Regions from separate parts of the Cohaesibacter sp. CAU 1516 genome, predicted to be linked through region 3. Evidence: predicted binding sites of a transcription regulator. Region 3 holds the regulator's gene; each other region holds the start of a gene.

Region 1 (4,737 bases), 530 kb from region 3:
GGGTTGGCACCATAGCCAATCATGTTGCGCGGATAGCGTGTCACTTTCTTGTCCCTTCTTGTTATTCTTCTCTATAGCAAATAAATGGGCGAGCATTATCTTGAAATTCCGATAGCTATTTTTGCAAATGAAGCAATGTTCTGGATTTGCCAGCCTTTATGATGCACAGACTTACAGATATAAGGCCCCCAAGAAGGGGTGGCAGGCAAGAGAGGAGCAGGCAATGACTGGCTATTTGACGACGCATGTTTTGGATACAGCTCGGGGTTGCCCGGCGGCTGGTTTGCCAATTGCCCTTTATCGGATCGAGGGCGAGGTGCGAACCCTTATCGTCGAAATGGTCACCAATGACGATGGACGCACCGATCAACAGATCTTGCCAGCCGAGCAATTTGCCATCGGTACCTATGAGCTGGTCTTTTATGCCGGGCGCTATCTCGAAGCAATGGGCGATGAGGTCGAAGGGCCGCGCTTCCTCGATGAAATCCCGATCCGCTTCGGCATGGGAGAAGAGAGCCACTATCATGTGCCGCTGCTGCTTTCTCCCTATGGCTATTCCACTTATCGGGGCAGCTAGGTCTTCTGCCCAGCTGCCATGGCTCTGGCCTGATCGGCCAGCATGGTGCGGATATGGCCAGACATATAATCGATGAAGAGGCGGATTTTCGGGTCCTGCCTGCGGCGATGCGAGAAGAGGCAGGCCATCTGGATGGCGATCGGCGGGTTGTCGGGCAGGATCGGCACCAGAGCACCGGAGCGGATATGGTCGAGCACCTCGAACTCGGGCTTGAGCACGATTCCATGGCCATTCAGAGCCCAGTCGGTCAGAACATCGCCATCGTCTGATTCAAAGGGACCTTTCACCGCAAAGCGTTTGACCCCTTCCTCTGTTTCGAGCGGCCACTGGAATTCTGGCGCACCGGGATAGCGCAGATTGAGACAGTCATGATTGTCCCCACACAAATCCTGTGGGCCAGAGGGTTCCCCGTGGCTTTCAAGATAGGAAGGGGCGGCGCAGAGAAGGCGCTTGCAATCGGCAATCTTGCGAATGCGCAGGTCCGAATCTTCCGGCACGCCGAGGAAAAAGGCCACATCCAGCCCTTCCGCCGCAATGTCGAGCTTGCGGTCCGAAAGACGCAGGCGGACATCAATCAGCGGGAATTCTTTTTTAAAGCCGGGCACCGCCGGGGCGATCAACCGGCGGCCAATGCCCAAAGGGGCAGCAACATGGATGGTGCCGCGGGGTTTCAAGGTGACACTGGAAACAAGGGCTTCGGCATCCTCGATCGATTCAAGAATACGGCAGGCGCCCGGATAGAACAGGCGCCCCTGTTCGGTCGGGTTCAGCATGCGGGTGGTTCGCTGGAACAGTCGTACATTGAGATGCTCTTCCAGCTGGGAAATGCGGGCCGAGGCAACGGCCGGGGAAATGCGTTGGTCACGCGCCGCGGCCGACATGCTGCCCAATTCATAGACTCGGACAAAGGTTCGGATATTGTCGAAATAGGACATCGTGCTGGCTCGTCTTTTTCTTGGTTTTTTTGAATCTGTTCCGAGATTTTCTTCATACCATAGAAAAAGAGGGTGCAATATTGTTCAAATAGGCGCAAGGGCGAGATGCCGTTTGTGCCCTTGCTATTGATGGTTCGACACGGATTTTGGAGCGTGAGCGTGATGGATTTTGAAATGATGCAGCCTTTGATCTGGGCCTGGCTGGAATTTGCCGTTCGCTGGATCCATGTGATCACCGCCATTGCCTGGATCGGGTCGAGCTTCTATTTCATCGCGCTGGATTTGGGCTTGCGCAAGGCACCCAACCTGCCCGTCGGGGCCCATGGCGAGGAATGGCAGGTGCATGGGGGCGGCTTTTATCACGTCCGCAAGTATCTCGTCGCACCAGAACATATGCCCGAGCATCTGACATGGTTCAAATGGGAGAGCTATTCCACCTGGTTGAGCGGCGCGGCGTTGTTGATGGTGACCTATTGGGTTGGAGCCGAGCTCACTTTGATTGACGCCAACAAGGTGGATCTGGCGATTTGGCAGGCAGTGTTGATTTCCGCTGGCTCCCTGACAATCGGTTGGCTGGTCTATGACTTCCTTTGTAAATCGCGGCTGGATCAGAACCCGACCCTGTTGATGCTGCTTTTGTTCGTGCTGCTGGTGATCATGGGGTGGGGCTACAATCAGATCTTCACCGGTCGGGCCGTGATGCTGCATCTGGGGGCCTTCACCGCAACCATTATGACGGCCAACGTTTTCTTTATCATCATCCCCAATCAACGCATTGTCGTGGCGGACCTGAAGGCGGGCAAGGTGCCTGATGCGAAATATGGCAAGATCGCCAAGCTGCGCTCGACCCATAATAACTATCTTACCTTGCCCGTGGTCTTCCTGATGCTGTCAAACCACTATCCTCTGGCCTTTGCCTCGCCTTACAACTGGGTCATTGCGGGCTTGGTTTTCCTGATGGGCGTGACGATCCGCCACTATTTCAACACCAAACATGCCCGCACTGGCAATCCGGTCTGGACCATTCCGGCAACCATAGCCCTGTTCCTTGCGGCCATGTGGATCTCCTTCCTGCCAGCCGAGCATCTGGATGGCGAGTTGAGTGAAGTGGAACGGCCAATGACCCGCCATGAGCAACGGTTTGCTGCGGCGAGCGGTTTTGAAGATGTTGCGGGCATCGTGCAAGGGCGCTGTTCCATGTGCCATGCGCGCAGCACCGCTTGGGACGGGGTGGGCACCGCGCCGCGCGGGCTCTATCTCGAAGGTGAGGCAGATATTGCGCGGGCCGCTCACCAGATTTACCTGCATGCAGGGGTGACCAATGCCATGCCGCCCGCCAATGTCACCTATATGGAAGCAGCGGAAAGACGGGCTATCGTTCAATGGTATCTGGCGGCAACACGCGGGTAGAGCAACTCGCCCCTTCCTTGGGATGTTATTAAAGGCATCAGGCGAAAGGGCGAGCGTGGCTCGAATCATGCCACCCTGTCGCCCGAGAAGCTCAGGTCCTCAGGATGGGCAGTGTGAGTTTTCCCGCCAGAACATGTTAAGAACAAATCTTATTTCATATGTTTAATCAAAATTTTATCTTATCCCTTGAGTAATGGAACAAAGGGTGTACATTAATCATGGTTGCGCAAGCGTGCATGCTATGAACAATGGAGCCCAAATATGGCACAGAATAGTCTCCGACTGGTCGAAGGAAGCAGCATGGACAAGACAAAGGCTTTGGAAGCCGCCCTTTCACAAATCGATCGTGCATTTGGTAAGGGGTCAGTAATGAAACTCGGCCAGCGGGAAGTGGTCGAGATTAGCTCCATTCCGACCGGCTCCCTCGGACTTGATGTTGCCTTGGGCATTGGCGGCTTGCCGAAGGGCCGCATCATTGAAGTCTACGGGCCGGAATCTTCAGGTAAAACGACATTGGCGCTGCATGTGGTGGCCGAATCACAAAAGCGTGGCGGCATTTGTGCCTTCGTCGATGCCGAGCATGCGCTTGATCCGATCTATGCCAGGAAGTTGGGCGTCGATATCGACAATCTTCTGATTTCCCAGCCCGATGCCGGTGAACAGGCTCTGGAAATTGCCGACACGCTGGTCCGTTCCGGCGCGGTCGATGTCTTGGTGGTCGACTCGGTGGCTGCATTGACACCGCGCGCCGAGCTTGAAGGGGAAATGGGGGATTCGCTTCCCGGACTTCAGGCCCGTCTTATGAGTCAGGCCATGCGCAAGCTCGCAGGGTCCATCTCTCGTACCAATTGTATGGTGATCTTCATCAACCAGATTCGTATGAAGATCGGTGTGATGTTTGGTAGTCCTGAAACCACCACCGGTGGTAACGCACTGAAATTCTATGCTTCGGTTCGTCTGGACATCCGCCGCATCGGTGCGATCAAGGATCGCGATGAAGTGGTTGGCAACCAGACCCGTGTGAAAGTGGTCAAGAACAAGGTGGCCGCACCCTTCAAACAGGTTGAATTCGACATCATGTATGGCGAAGGCATTTCCAAGCTGGGTGAATTGCTCGATCTGGGTGTGAAGTCCGGTATTGTCGACAAGTCCGGAGCGTGGTTCTCCTATGATAGCCAGCGTCTGGGGCAGGGGCGTGAAAATGCCAAGAATTTCCTGCGTGAAAATCCGGAACTGGCGGACGAGATCGAGATGGGCATTCGCCAAAGTGCTGGCCTGAATACCGGCCTGATTGAAGAAGCGTCTCCGGATGACGATGACGAATAGGGTTTCATCCCCTTGTCGGGCCATATGCGCTTTAAAAGGCCTGAATGGTGGTAGATGATCTATGAGAGCGGTTGATCCTTGTGATCAGCCGCTTTTTCATTTGGCAGGTCTTAAGAGCCGAGAGTAAGCCCGAATGGGTCTCGGAAGGGGTGCCCCTTCGCCTATTGATCAGTTTTTCGGGAAAATTCCCCCAACAAGCTGCAGAAACCGCCATAACTTGACGCCAAAGGAATAGACTCCGGGGAAGAGGCTCGCTAAAACCGCTCGGTGATAGTCTTCAATGTCGCACCTGTCTGAGCCGATCATGGTCGGATGGGACATGCCCAAGAGGCATGGCGAGGTTGATGAGACAAGGCAAAAGGGCAAGATGCAAGGACAAGGCGTGAAGGCCATATCTTGGATGATATGGAGCAAGGCGCCGGGGGGCTGATGCTCTTCCTTGAAGAGAAACAATGATTGGTGCGTCATGAGCGGTGTAAATGAAATTCG
Region 2 (4,737 bases), 690 kb from region 3:
TTGGCGCGTGTGATGCCGACATAGGCAAGGCGGCGTTCTTCTTCCAACCCCTTTGTGCCCGATTCATCCAGCGCCCGCTGATTGGGGAAGACACCCTCTTCCCAGCCGGGCAGAAAGACCGTGTCAAATTCCAGCCCCTTGGCGGAGTGGAGTGTCATGATGGACACCGCTTCATTGCCCTCACTGGCATCCCGATCCATCACCAGCGCGATATGCTCAAGGAAGCCCGCGAGCGAATCGAATTCTTCCATGGAGCGGATCAGTTCCTTGAGGTTGTCGAGGCGACCGGGCGCATCTGGGGACTTGTCCTTCTGCCACATTTCCGTATAGCCGGATTCGTCCAAGATCATCTCGGCCAATTCGGTATGCTTCATATTGGGCAGCAGGGTGCGCCAGTGGTTGAACTGTCCCAGCAGGGTTTTCAGTGCATTGCGTGGCCGTGGCTTGAGGTCGTCGGTGCCGACAATCTCCGTTGCCGCTTCCATCAGAGGAATTTCCTGATCGCGGGCAAGGTCGTGAACCTTCTTGATGGTGGCGTCGCCCAAGCCACGGCGGGGGGTGTTGACGATGCGCTCAAAGGCAAGGTCGTCGGCGGGTTGCAGCATGGCGCGGAAATAGGCCAGTGCGTCGCGGATTTCGGCGCGCTCATAGAAGCGTGGCCCACCAACGACCCGATAATTCAATCCCATTGTGACAAACCGATCCTCAAAGGACCGCATCTGGAAGGAGGCACGGACGAGGATGGCGATTTGATTGAGATTGTGCCCCTGTCGCTGCAGGGTTTCGATGCGGTCGCCGATGGTGCGGGCTTCTTCTTCCGAATCCCAGACCGAGGTGACCGTGACCTTTTCGGCCTCCGGGTCATTGATTTGCGGATGCAGGGTCTTGCCCAGACGGCCCTGATTATAGGCGATCAGGTGAGAGGCAGCGGCGAGAATGTGGGCGGTGGAGCGATAATTGCGCTCAAGGCGGATGACGGACGCGCCGGGGAAATCTTCCTCAAAGCGCAAGATATTGTCGACCTCGGCCCCGCGCCAACCATAAATCGACTGGTCATCATCGCCGACGCAGCAAACATTGTGGCTGGCCTGCGCCAACAGGCGCAGCCAGAGATATTGGGCAACGTTGGTATCCTGATACTCGTCGACCAGAATGTAACGAAAGCGGTCGTGATAGATCTTGAGGACATCAGGGTTCTCGCGGAACAGCCGCAAACATTCGAGCAGCAGATCGCCAAAGTCGCAGGCATTGAGGATCTTCATGCGCTGCTGATAGGCGGCATAGAGCCGGATGCCATGGCCATTGGCGAAGAGATGGGCTTCCTCCTGTGGCACCTGATCAGGGGACAGGCCACGGTTTTTCCAGCTGTCGATCAGGTTGGCCAATTGGCGGGCGGGCCAGCGCTTTTCGTCCAGACCGTCGGCCTGAATGAGCTGTTTCATCAGGCGGATCTGGTCGTCGGTGTCAAGGATGGTGAAGTTGGATTTGAGGCCAACCAGTTCGGCATGACGGCGCAGGATCTTGACGCAGATGGAGTGGAAGGTGCCGAGCCATTGCATGCCCTCGACCGAACCGCCAATCAGGCTGCCAATGCGTTCTTTCATTTCGCGGGCGGCCTTGTTGGTAAAGGTCACGGCCAGAATCTGCCAAGGCGCGGCCCTGCGGGTGGCCAGAATATGGCCGATGCGGGTGGTCAGAACCCGGGTCTTGCCGGTGCCAGCGCCTGCCAAAACCAGCAGAGGGCCGTCGCAATTTTCAACCGCATGGCGCTGTTCGGGGTTGAGGCCGTCAAGATAGGGCGTTGGCTTCATCCGGGCCAGTTTGGCGCGAATGCTGTCTTCTTCTCCGTCATTCATCTCTTGGCGCGGCTGTGGGGCGGGGGGCGTGGCAAAAAGATCAGACATGGAGGCAAACGGGTCCGGTTGTTCGTGTGGGGTAGATCGACAAGCTCACGGGGTGGTCGAATCCAATTGAAGAACATTATAGCAACAAATGTGGCTTGTCATGTGAATATCTGGAGCAAAAATGCCACATGGATGTCGAAAGCACCCTAGCGATGCTCTTCGGCGTGGGTGTCGATCAGCTGTTTGTTGAAATAGCGAAGGGCATTGACCTGTTTGGCATAGCCAACAATGCGCTTTGGGTCTGCCGGATCGATGACTGCGAGATCGGCCCCGCCTGCCGCATCAAAGGCTTTGAGTGCTTTTTCCAACGTATCCATTAACTGGATGGTTGGGGTGCCGTCTTTGTGGGCTCGTTCTTCGTCCGGTGTGTCTTTGGGCAAAGGCGTGAAGAAGCTGCCCACCTTGACCGTGGTGACGAGGAATTTATGGGCCCCTTTTTGCAGGAAGACACCGCGCATTTCCAGCTGCCAGTGGAAATAGGAGCGGCCATGCAAGGCCAGCGTCAGGCCGGTGGCGATGGAAACCGTGAGCAAGAGAGCGATGGAGAGGGCGTAGCCGCCTGTCAATTCAAAGACAATCATGGTGGTGGAGACCGGCGCGCCGAGGACGGCTGCGGCTACGGCTCCCATACCCAGAATGGCATAAAGGCCGTGGCTGGAGGCCAGCTCGGGGAAGATTTGCGCTGCGATCAGGCCGAAGGTGCCGCCGGTCATCGCTCCGATATAAAGCGAGGGGGAAAAGATACCGCCGCCAAAGCGTGAGGCCAAAGTGATGGCGGTGGCGGCTGTCTTGGCGACAATCAGGCTGGCCATCAGAGCGATTGGCAATTGCTGATGCAGGGCCTTGTCAGTCGCTTCATAGCCGACGCCGAGAATTTCGGGGAAAACCAGAGCCATGCAGCCAATGATAAAGCCGCCAATGACCGGGCGGACCATCAGTGGGATTTTGACATGACGGGCCAGCCAGTCGGTGCTCATCAGAGAAAATTGGAAGCAGACCGCGACAATGGCACAGGTGATTCCGAGCAGCGCGAAGGCGGGCATTTCCCAATAAGAGGTGATCTGATAGGCCGGGATTTCGAAAGCAGCAATGTTGCCGAAATAAAGCCGCGATAAAAGCGTGCCCATGGCGGAGGCGAGCACGATGGGCACAAAGGCGGTCATCGCATAATGGCCGAGAATGACCTCGTGGGCAAACAGGACACCCGCTATGGGGGCGTTAAAGGAGGCCGATACGGCACTGGCAACGCCGCAGGCCAGAAGGGTTTTCTTGGAAGCCGGTGTCAGCGAGAAGATGGCGCAGACAATGTTGGCAAGGCTCGCGCCCAGATGAACGATTGGGCCCTCTCGGCCGCCGCTGCCGCCAGACCCGAGCGAGACGATGGTGACCGCAGCGCTGTCGAGGCCTTGCCAGAATTTCAATCCCTTGCCGGAATGGGCGCGGGCTTCAATGACATCAGCGACCCCTTCGGCGCGTTTGATGGGATGGACCTTTTCAAGGAAAAGCCCGACAAAAAGGCCGCCAATGGTGGGGGCCAGCACGACAATCCAAAAGGGGGTGGCCTCAACCTTGTCGATGATAATCTCGCTCGATGTGCCAAGCCATAGCCATTGCACCGCGCCGATGCCAAGGCGAAAAAGAATGGCGGCCAGTGACACCAGCAGGCCGATGACCATCGACAAGAACCAGATTTTTGGCTGTTGGGTGCCCAGATAGCTGCGCCAGTTGGGTTCGATCCAGCTTTTCAAGATTTGAATTGGATTTAACCAGCGCATGCGTTCCGACTATCTCCTTGTTGCGCAAACTGAATGTCCGGGCTTTGGGCTGCCCTTTTCATCGCGCCATTTTGGCCTGTCTTGTGCCCCAGAGTAAATAAAGATTCGTCTCGATCCCACCCGACTTTCTATGGCCGCTCGCATGATACACAGGGCAATGAGGTTTTTTGCTTCATATTTTTCGGATGGCTCAAAGAGGGGCGGGTGGAAGCTTAGACTTTCGTTCGCTTGTGCCTGAAAGCTGACAGTGCGATTTGCTGAGGGGTGGCAAGGCGATATCCCGTTTTGCCAAGCACTTTTGTTTGCAGCACCATCCGTCCTTCATTATAAAGCAATCAAAGAAAGAGCGTTGGCGCGTTGCCAACCCAGTCCGTCGCCGCAATCGCTTCGGAAGCTTCAAGGGAGACAAGATTAATGGCCATTCAACCGCACTTTACCCGCACCAAAGATGACGCAGCGGTGAAGCTGGTTTGCGACGCGCTGGCAGCCCGGTTTGGTGATCGCTTCACCACGGGCCAGGCTTTGCGCGAACAACATGGCCATACCACCACCTCAATGAAGAACCAGATCCCGGACGGGGTGGTCTTTGCTGAAAGTTCTGAGGATGTGTCCGAGGTGGTGACGCTGTGCCACAGCCACGATGTGCCGGTGATCCCATTTGGTACTGGCTCTTCGCTCGAAGGGCATCTGAATGCACCCTTTGGCGGCATTTCGGTGGATCTTTCGCGGATGAATGCCATTGTCGATGTGCAGGCCGAGGATTTGACCTGCACAGTGCAGGCAGGCGTGACGCGGGAGATGCTCAATTCCTATTTGCGTGATACGGGGCTGTTCTTCCCGATTGATCCCGGTGCCGATGCTTCGATTGGTGGCATGGCAGCGACACGGGCCTCGGGCACGAATGCGGTGCGCTATGGCACGATGAAAGACAATGTGGTTTCCCTGAAGGCTGTGATGCCGGATGGGCAAATCATCCAGACCGCCAGCCGCGCCAAGAAAAGCTCCGCTGGCTATGACTTGACCCGCCTGCTGGTCGGTTCGGAAGGCACGCTTGGCAT
Region 3 (4,737 bases):
GCTGGTGCGCAAGGCGTTGGGGGAGCGTTTTGCGGTGGGGGAGCGGATCCGGTTATGGGCCAGATTGCAGCCGCTGCAACGGCCTTCCTATCCCGGTGCCTTTGATTATGCCCGCTATCTCTGGGCGCGTTCGATCGGCGGGCAAGGCTATATGGGGCGCAAGATTGAGCGGCTGCCAAAGGCGCAGGATACGGGTGTTGTGGCATGGTGGGATGGGGCGCGGCACGGGATCGAAAGCAAGAGAAGTGCGATCGCCACGCAGATTTTGGAGCGGATAGAAGGGGAGGCCGGAGGCCTTGCCATAGCATTGGCAGTCGGCAAGCGAGACTATCTGGCCAGTGATGTGAAAGAAGCTCTCAGGCAGAGTGGTCTGGCGCATATACTTGCCATTTCAGGGCTGCATATGGCGCTTGTTTCCATGTCGATCTTTTGGGGCGTGCGGGCCCTGTTTGCCTTGGTGCCGCATTTGGCCTTGTCATATCCGATCCGACAATGGGCTGCGGCCATCGCCCTTATTTGTGCTGCAAGCTATCTGGTTCTGTCGGGTGGGTCGGTTGCGACGATCCGGGCTTTTCTGATGATGGCGATTTTTCTGATCGCAATCATATTGGGGCGTCCGGCACTGACCCTGCATAATCTGGCATTGGCCCTGATTGCGGTGATCCTCTTTCAGCCCTATTCAATGGTTGAGGCGGGCATGCAAATGTCCTTTGCTGCCACCGCTGCACTGATCGCCTCCTATGACCGAATACGGGTGATGCGCATTGCTTATCGGGTAAAGCAGGAAGACAGGGGAACGCAATATCACGCGTCCGGCCTGCACTGGATGGCGCTGATACGCACGGCGGTGCGCTGGATCGGCGGAATCGGCGCAACTTCCCTGATTGCGGGTGTCGCTGTGTTGCCCTTTTCCATTGCCCATTTCCAGCAGATGGCTCCCCTGGGCCTGATTGCCAACTTGATGGTGATGCCGATCATCAGTCTGATTGTCATGCCGTTTGGGCTGGTTTCCGTCGCACTGGTGCCCGTTGGGTTGCAGGCGCTGACATTGCCTCTGGTCGGCTGGGGACTGGAGCGGGTGATTGCATCTGCGCGTTGGATTGCCGAGCATACAGATGAACAGCTGTTGGTGGTCAGTGGGCAGGGTATGGTCTTGTGGCTGTTTGTACTGGCGATTGCGGCCTATGCCATCCACCGTGGTGGGCTTGCTTGGCTGGCGCTTGCTCCGATTGGGGCCGCTCTGCTGGTCTGGCATCTGGTCGTGCCTGCCGATCTCTGGATTTCTGGCAATGGCACAAGGGTGGCCTATCGAGGCACAGACCAGAGATGGCATCAGATCGGCTCGAAACGCGTCACGATTGATTTTGCCTCTTTGTTGCATTTTGACGGTGATGCCCGCTTGCTGGCCGCAAACCGAGCAGAAGACGACCCTCATGCCGAAGGCGAACGGAATACTTCAGGGCTACGCGCTGCTGTGCGTGTGACAACACGCCATGAGGAAGAGGGCAAGGTGCCCAAGGCGGGATGTGACCGGCTTGCTTGTTTTGCTGCTGGTCTCCATCGGGCGGATGGTCGTCCGACAGCGCTTTCGATTGGTCTGGTGCGCAAGGCGTCTGCCTTTGACGAAGAGTGTGCCACGCACGACATCATCGTCTCGAAGCTACCTATTCCTGCCGCATGTGCGGGACCTCGCCATCGCATTGGACCGGATGAGTTGGCAGAGGGGGGGGGCCGTTTTGTCTGGTTTGAGCAGATTGCAAGACCTGTCGTGGACAAAAGCGGCAAAAGCTCTGTGTCGAACGCCAAGGATACAGCAGCGAGACGGCCAATAACGACTTATGATGGCACTGCGGCAAGCCATCACTGGGAGCTGCACGAAGTTGCATCCTTCATCGCGGGGCGTCGCCCTTGGCAATGACACATATTTGGCAATGACGCTTACTTGGTCATCGCGCCATAGGTGTCTTGATCAACGGTGGCATTCAGCAACCGCGATATCGAATTAGACACCGTGATGCCCTGCGGGCCTTTGGCCTCCCAAACTGGGCTCGCCAAAGGATTTGGGTGGCCTATTGTGTTGATTGCTTTGAGGCGATCGAACCAGCCGCGATTAGTATTGACGCATTAGGCCAACAAGCTTGCCCTGCACCCGAACACGATCCGGTCCGAATATCCGGGTTTCATAGGCCGGGTTTGCTGCCTCCAGTGCGATGGAGCCGCCTTTCTTGCGCAGGCGCTTCAAGGTTGCCTCTTCATCATCAACAAGTGCGACAACGATATCTCCGGAGACCGCATCGTCGGACTTCTTGATCACGACGGTATCGCCATCAAGAATGCCCGCTTCGATCATGGAATCGCCGCGCACCTCAAGCGCGAAATGCTCGCCACCGCGCAGCATGTCAACAGGCACGGAAATGGTGTGAGACTGATGCTGGATTGCGGAAATGGGAACACCGGCAGCAATGCGGCCCATGACAGGGACAGAGACGCCGCTGCTTTGTTCGTCGGCAACCGGTTTGCTGGCGGGAGGGGTTTTCTTCTTGCCCAAACCGCCCTCTACGACGGAGGGTGAGAAACCACGGGTGGCGGAATGAAGAGTAGGGCTGTTCGCTTCTGGCAGCTTGAGCACTTCGAGTGCGCGAGCGCGGTTGGGCAGGCGGCGGATGAAGCCTCTTTCTTCCAGCGCCGTGATCAGGCGATGAATGCCGGATTTGGAACGCAGATCGAGGGCATCTTTCATTTCGTCGAAGGAAGGAGGAACGCCGGTTTCCTTGATGCGCTCGTTGATGAACATCAGAAGTTCATGCTGTTTTCGCGTAAGCATTGCTGTCTCCTGTCTGAAGCAAAATGCCCGGCTGAGAATCAAGCGAGACATCTGTGGCACAAATCACGAACAAACCATATCTGTTCCCTCTGTGTTCCGCAAGGGGAAATTCTGCATTCGTCGCATGTAACCGCGGTTTCTTGCCTTGCGCTGCTGTTCAAGGTGGGAGGGTGCCAGTCAGGACACAGCCTTTGTGCCTTTGTTGGCGGGATCATTTTCCATAATCCAGTCGGCAACAGCCTTGGCGATTGCGTCATAGACAGACTTGCCGATGGCTTCGCCAATGGCCGTATGAAGGCCGGCAAAGCAAGTGTCGCCGATGGGGGCGGCAATGGCGATGCAATCCGTTCCTGTGCCTGTCGCAAGGCCGGTCGGGATCGCATAGTGCGCGTCGCAAATGGCCGCTGTCCGGGCTTGGGTGGCAATCGAACTGGCTTCGAGCATGGCGGCTTCGGTCAGGCCTTCGCTAAGCAGCACGGCAATGTTGATGGTACCCCAGTCCTTGTCCTGATGATCAACCCGCACGCCGATCCGTTCTGCGTTCGACAAACCGACGGTTGCGACACACAGCGCTGATACCTCGTCCACTTCTGCAGACGCAATCTCATATCGAGTGATGCTGCGTGAGGTGAGCATCGTGACTGCATTGGTGAAACCGTTTTTGTCCTGCTCATGCTGCAGCCATGTGCGCACGTCCAGGTCAACCGGCAGATCATGGTTCTTGACTTCTCGCCACAGGATACGGTCGGCCTCGACAAGGCCGGGGCGGTCGATGGCCCAACTCAACACACGCATGGTGCGGGAAAACTGGATCGTCAGCCAAGGGCAGGCGAGTGTGATGGAAGCAAGGGGAGAGGCTGGATTTGTCACGGGGCGTCAATCATCTATGAAAGGGACGGTCGGCTCGACCGAGAAGCAAGTATGTTTACCCGGATTGCCTTATTTCCCCTTCTTAGATGACTCGATTGCGCCCGTCGATTGGCTCAAAGGTGCTGCCCGGCCTGTCAGCAGCCATTGACGAAGGTCAGGATCGGCCATTGCTTCTGCCTGACGGCCTGTTTCTTGATCCAACCGATGCCATCATTGAGTTTGATGCGACACCAAAGACCGTCAGAAGCGAGACTGCAGAAGGTTGCCTTGACACAACTCTCCGGTTTGAGGACTGCTTTGACCGTGGCATTGTTGCGGGGCTCGCTGCGGACGTTGAGATTGACCAGTGCCTTGATGTCGGCTGTTCCGTCGGTGCCCATCGCTGGGGGGGCGAATTGTCGCGGTTTGGCGCAGGTTTGGCCATAGCCGAGATAGGAACAGCGAATAGCCTTTCTGGAGGCTGTGACCTGTTGTGCCAAAGCTGCCTTTTCCAGAATGAGGGGCATTCCACTTTGCAGGAACCTTCCGGAAATGCGCTGTTGGTTGCCACCTACCGCTGCCAGAGGGAGTTTTTTGTCGTCAACGAAGATCAACTGATTGTTTTTCAGCGTCCAGCCGCGAATGCTTGCCAACTGATTGATGCAGTTTTGCGGCTTGATGGGATAGAGCGCGTCTTGCCCTGTGGCTGAGAAAGACAAAATACACTGCCCTTCGCCATTGACATTCAGCTCAATCGTGTTGCCGGTGCCGTTCTGAATGAGCTCGCCGTTGGTAACCCCCACATTCGCTGCATAGCCGTCGAGCGTTTCTCTCACACCGCCAATATAGGTCGAGCCATTGTTGCCACCAATGATCGTTGCGGTGATGCTGTTGTCATCATCGCCGGTGTTGGTTTGCGTGACGCTGTTCAGGTCGTTGGAGTAACCCGATTGGGTGATGGTCGTGGTGTTGCAGTCGCCGTGCGTTGGGCATTGGCGGTTGAAATTAGGTGTGATGAGTTCAACGCGTTGCCCCCGAAGGATGGGTTGACCGGCGTGTAGGTC
Region 4 (4,737 bases), on a different contig from region 3:
AGGAACGGGCTCTTTGGTCGCGGCTTGGCCTCTGAATGTCGTAACCCGTCGATCAGAAGAAATTGGCCTCGCTCTCCCACTATGCTAAGCATGGGCGAGGGGGGCTTTTTGTTTGGATGAGCGACCGGCCCCAAAAAACAAAAGTGTCAAGAGAACAAGTGGTGCCGCATAAGGCCTCCGGCGGAGACAAATTACGTGATTGGCAAAATACTGGTGTTGGTGTCGGCCCTTGGCAGCATCTGGCTTGTGGTCAAGCTGTTGGCCAAGGTGGGGGAGCAGAACAAGGAAATCCTGGTCCGACGCCAGAAAGAACAATTGGTGAAGAAGCGCGAGCATGAAAAGCGCGAAGCCGACATCATCGATCTGGAAATGGATCCCGATACGGGTGAGTTCGAAGAACGCAAAGACGGGCGCAATTCCGGCAAGTGACCGGACATGCGGAGCAAAAGGCTTATCCCAGATCTGCCGAGATATAGCTTCTGTCATCAAATGACACCCTACCGGGTCCCAAGCCCTTGCATTGCAAGTTGATGCCGATGCAAAGCGGATCTTGCGTTAACATGGCGGCCAAATGCGCCTCACTGTCCCCAAGGGTGTCAAACAATGCCGGATAGCCATCGGACGTGATGACCAGCCGCCCCGACTGGGCCGGATAGCGTTCGATGAAAGGCGCTGGCACCGCAGTGCCAATAATGGCCCCAAAGGCCGCCTCATCGTCGTCACGGTTCAGATAGTTGGCCTCACAGGACAGCGGCGCTGCAATCAGTTGGTCATACGCCTCATGCGCCATGATTTCCGCCTCTGACAAGCCATCATATCGCATCGAACGGATCATCATTGCCCGGGTTTCAGCACACAATTCTTCTGTCCGCCAGAATTTTGCATTCGTTTCGCCCCGCAGGCGGAACTTGCAGTCGCCAACCCGCCAGATTTCGTGGTGATGGGCAGAGTAAAGGCAAAAGACAAAGCCTCCCGTTCGCCGCAGATCGTCAAATCGAGCCTCGATCTTGCGCGCTCGCACCAAGGCGGTGAAGGCCTCGACCAGAGCTTCGAGTGTGATGTCTTTTGGCACGGCTCCCATCATCGACACGGCGTCATCCATGATTGCCGTAATCACATCCGCCTCGCCATAGCCCGGGCCACGCGAGCCGTCGAGCACTCCAAAGTGATGTGCGGTCCGGATCAGCCGATCTTCGCTATAGCCATCCTCGGCCTTGCCAAGACTGAAGGCTTCCAGATGGGTGATTTGCATGGATATTGTCCTTGTTGCTCATCCCCAGAGGGGTTCGACGATGGTGGGGGCGAGGAAACCGTCATCGCCCAGACGGCCATTTTCCTCAAGCCAGTCGAGAAAAACAATGGCATGCTTGCTCGGTCGTGGCCGTTCTCTCGAAGGCCGGACCAGGAGCCCCTCGCGAAACAGGACAAAGCCTGCGGGGGCGATCAGCGATCCTTCTTTCAACTCCCGCTCAATGAGGAATTTCGGTGCCAGCGTCACCCCCATTGCCCGCTCTGCCGCTTCATAGGACAGGGCAGACAGATCATAAATGGTCTCATGCGACGACACGATGTCGATGCCACTCAGTTCCGACCATTTTCCCCAGGCTTGCTCAAAGCCGCGTCGGCTGATCCGGGTTTGAAATCTGAGGCTCCCCCCGTCATAGGCATGATCATAGACCGGTGAGAGAACCGGGCCGATATGCACATCGCCAAGCGAGATGGCGTTGGGATGCTCCGCAAGGGGGCTTGTCAACCGATCCCACGACAGCACCAGATCCACCCCGCCATCACCGTTGCTTGCATTTTCAACCGTGGTTAGTTTGATTTGCACCTCGATTTCCGGATGATCGATATTGAAGCGGGCGACCGTCGGCACAGCCCAAAGCCGCGCAAAGGTGGAACTGACCTTGATGGTGATCCGCTGCGCGCCATCATCACCGCAAAGCTTGTGATAGGCCTTGCGCATGTCCTCAAGACTGTCCGAAACCACTTGCGCAAAAGCCCGCCCATCCGGTGTGAGCTGGATGCCCGCGCCGCTTTTCTCGAACATGGTTACCCCGGCATGATCCTGCAATTGATGCAGTTGTTTGCTGATCGCGCTATGCGTCCGTCCGAGCATCGAAGCTGCCTTGGTGACGGATCCTGTGCGATAGACCGCATCAAAGGCGATCAGGGATGCGAGTGGTGGCAGATTGTCCATCAGATACTCCAACTGGATGTAACGGGTGTCATGTCACTTTTTCTCACATGATCCGTTCATATTATTCAATTTTTTTCCTTTCGAAAAGGCGTCATAGTAACGACCTAGAAAAGGAGTCCCCCCAAATATGGATACACGCCCGACGCGTCCATTCCGCCGCATCGACGATAAAGAACTGCGCCGCATGATGAAGGGCGCCCCTGTCCGCTATATCGGGCTCGGCACCCCGATGGCGCTCATTGCGCTCTGGTGGAACAGAATCAGGGAACGGCGGCAAATGGCCCGTGACCTGCGAACCTTCCCGCCCGAAGTGCTTGAGGATTTCAACATGACCCGAGAGTCAGCCCTCAAGCTTGTCAACAAGCCTTTCTGGCGCGCCTAACAAGGCGCGCCTTGTTTTTCTCCCTCCCACTCGTTCTTCCTTCTCCATTACTTGAAAATTGTTCTTGCTATGTTCCAAATCATTCGGCAAAGTCGAGAAGAACAAAAGTGAAACAAAACACGTAATGCGAATGCAAGCGACCGAGCAACCAGAGGTGCGGTGGCACCATCGTCATGAGGGAGAGAAGGGACATGGCAACCCGCCGTTCCAATGCACAATTGGATGTCACTGAAGATGCTGACCCGTTCGTCGGCTTTCAGGTCGATCCAGATCGCCACAATGGCCGTCGCGTCAAGGGGCGCGGCACGCGCTCCAATCGGGCAGGGCGGTTCGAGCCCTATCAGCGCGAGGCGGTTGATGATGGCTGGAATGTGGATTTTGACGAGGAGGAGCTGCCACCGCTGCGCACCAGTGTGCAGGAGGAAAAGTCGCGCACCATCATCACCCGCAACGACTCGCCCGACATATCCTTTGATCGCTCGATCAACCCCTATCGGGGCTGCGAGCATGGCTGCGTCTATTGTTTTGCCCGCCCGACCCACGCCTATATGGGCCTGTCCGCCGGGCTCGATTTTGAAACAAAATTATTCGCCAAACCCGAAGCGGCAACGCAGCTGCGCAAGGAATTGTCGGCACCCGGCTATCGCCCCAAGGCCATCGCTATCGGCACCAACACCGATCCTTATCAACCCATCGAGCGACGCTATCAATTGATGCCAGCCATTCTGGATGTGTTGATCGAAACGGGCCATCCGGTTGGCATCGTGACCAAGTCGAACCTGATCCTGCGGGATCTCGACCGCTTGAAAGCACTTAATGAACGCAATCTGGTCAAGGTCGCCTTATCGGTAACATCACTGGACAACACCTTGTCCCGCCGTCTGGAACCACGAGCAGCCAGCCCGCAAAAGCGTCTTGAAGCGATTGAGAAACTGTCCGAGGCGGGCATTCCGACCTGTGTCATGGTGGCGCCCATCATTCCGGCACTCAATGATGAGGAAGTGGAAGCCATTCTAGCCGCTGCCTATGATGCTGGCGCTCGTGAAGCGGGCACCATTCTTCTGCGCTTGCCAAATGAAGTGAATGCCCTGTTTCAGGAATGGCTGTTGAAGCATTACCCAGATCGCTATCGCCATGTGATGAATGTGCTGCGCTCAATGCGCGGCGGCAAGGACTATGACAGCCGTTCTGGTCATCGGATGCGTGGCAATGGTCCCTATGCAGATATCCTGCACAAGCGCATGGCAGTCGCGTGTCGCAATCTCGGCTATGCCACGCGCCGCACCCGTTTGGCGCTCAAGCATTTCAAGCCACCGGAATGCGAGGTTGCCCAATTGTCCCTTTTTTAGGAGCTATGACTTGATTCGATCAGGCAAGGGAGGTGCCAAAAGCCCGCAACAGCACCCGAAACGGCGCAAATATCAAAGTTTCCACCATTTCTTCCATGTTTTTTCATGTGAGGTAAGCATGTAGGTAACGGAAAAATCGGAGGTTTTTTACACTGACGTTTAAAATTCGTTGGATGGCCGTTGATTTTGATGAAACTCCAATTTTCCCAAATTGATTTTGGTTAACTATTTGTTTAAGCAAATGTCACAATTCGAAGCCTGAGTCTTTGGACTGGTATTCGAAAAGCATAGCAGGAACCCGCCGCATCGTTCCTGCTGCGCGATGACGATGGCCTTCCTGTCATCGCGCCTAACGCTGCCCTGTTCTGATCTCCGCCAATTTTGATCAGGCAGGGCAGCCTTTTCTTTCCCAATTGATTGGCTGTCTCCTGCCCCCCTCATGCCGAGATGCGCCCTGCATGGGTGTGAAATTGTCTGCACTCATGGGTGAAAGGCTGGCCAATCGGCGTAAATAGCCCACACCCGGCGCGAGAGCTCTTTTACATCTCAGCGCCACGGATTAGGTTAAGGATAGGTCAAATGCTTGATTCGTCGGGCATGTTGTTGATTGTCGTGATCCATAAAACCGGTCAAACATCAGGACAGTCGTCGCGTTCGGATGAGATCTGGTGGCTTGAAATGTTGCAGCCATCGGAAAATTAATCCGAGAATCCAAATGCATGGCAGTGTCATGCCGAACTGGAGCAGAGCAAATGCAAAGGCTTGGAGCCATATTCATCGCCGTTTGTATGGTTGCGATCTCCACC

What was found. The regulator LexA, encoded in region 3, represses DNA repair genes until DNA is damaged. The targets are predictions, from matches to a motif close to TGTTCNNNNTGTGTTCNG.
Region 1: a site for LexA is predicted at 3,050-3,067, ahead of recA (recombinase RecA). Genes of this name have one in related genera too.
Region 2: a site for LexA is predicted at 1,974-1,991, ahead of FDK21_RS01990 (UvrD-helicase domain-containing protein). Genes of this name have one in related genera too.
Region 4: a site for LexA is predicted at 2,642-2,659, ahead of FDK21_RS12325 (PA0069 family radical SAM protein). Genes of this name have one in related genera too.

Annotation. Positions count from the first base shown of each region.
Region 1 is NZ_VANT01000001.1:596,779-601,515, forward strand. Features, by position in the region: gene puuE (allantoinase PuuE) at 1-23, opposite strand, end outside; gene uraH (hydroxyisourate hydrolase) at 224-577, shown strand; gene FDK21_RS02675 (LysR family transcriptional regulator) at 574-1,512, opposite strand; gene FDK21_RS02680 (urate hydroxylase PuuD) at 1,675-2,922, shown strand; gene recA (recombinase RecA) at 3,184-4,248, shown strand; gene alaS (alanine--tRNA ligase) at 4,715-4,737, shown strand, end outside.
Region 2 is NZ_VANT01000001.1:443,607-448,343, forward strand. Features, by position in the region: gene FDK21_RS01990 (UvrD-helicase domain-containing protein) at 1-1,856, opposite strand, end outside; gene FDK21_RS01995 (chloride channel protein) at 2,051-3,679, opposite strand; gene FDK21_RS02000 (FAD-linked oxidase C-terminal domain-containing protein) at 4,094-4,737, shown strand, end outside.
Region 3 is NZ_VANT01000001.1:1,129,716-1,134,452, forward strand. Features, by position in the region: gene FDK21_RS05195 (ComEC/Rec2 family competence protein) at 1-1,918, shown strand, start outside; gene lexA (transcriptional repressor LexA) at 2,111-2,824, opposite strand; gene FDK21_RS05205 (adenosylcobinamide amidohydrolase) at 3,002-3,694, opposite strand; gene FDK21_RS05210 (SH3 domain-containing protein) at 3,829-4,509, opposite strand; gene FDK21_RS05215 (curli assembly protein CsgF) at 4,602-4,737, opposite strand, start outside.
Region 4 is NZ_VANT01000004.1:158,278-163,014, reverse strand. Features, by position in the region: gene FDK21_RS12350 (S49 family peptidase) at 1-35, shown strand, start outside; gene FDK21_RS12345 (hypothetical protein) at 196-429, shown strand; gene FDK21_RS12340 (hypothetical protein) at 452-1,252, opposite strand; gene FDK21_RS12335 (LysR family transcriptional regulator) at 1,271-2,200, opposite strand; gene FDK21_RS12330 (hypothetical protein) at 2,328-2,582, shown strand; gene FDK21_RS12325 (PA0069 family radical SAM protein) at 2,756-3,931, shown strand; gene FDK21_RS12320 (EAL domain-containing protein) at 4,684-4,737, shown strand, end outside.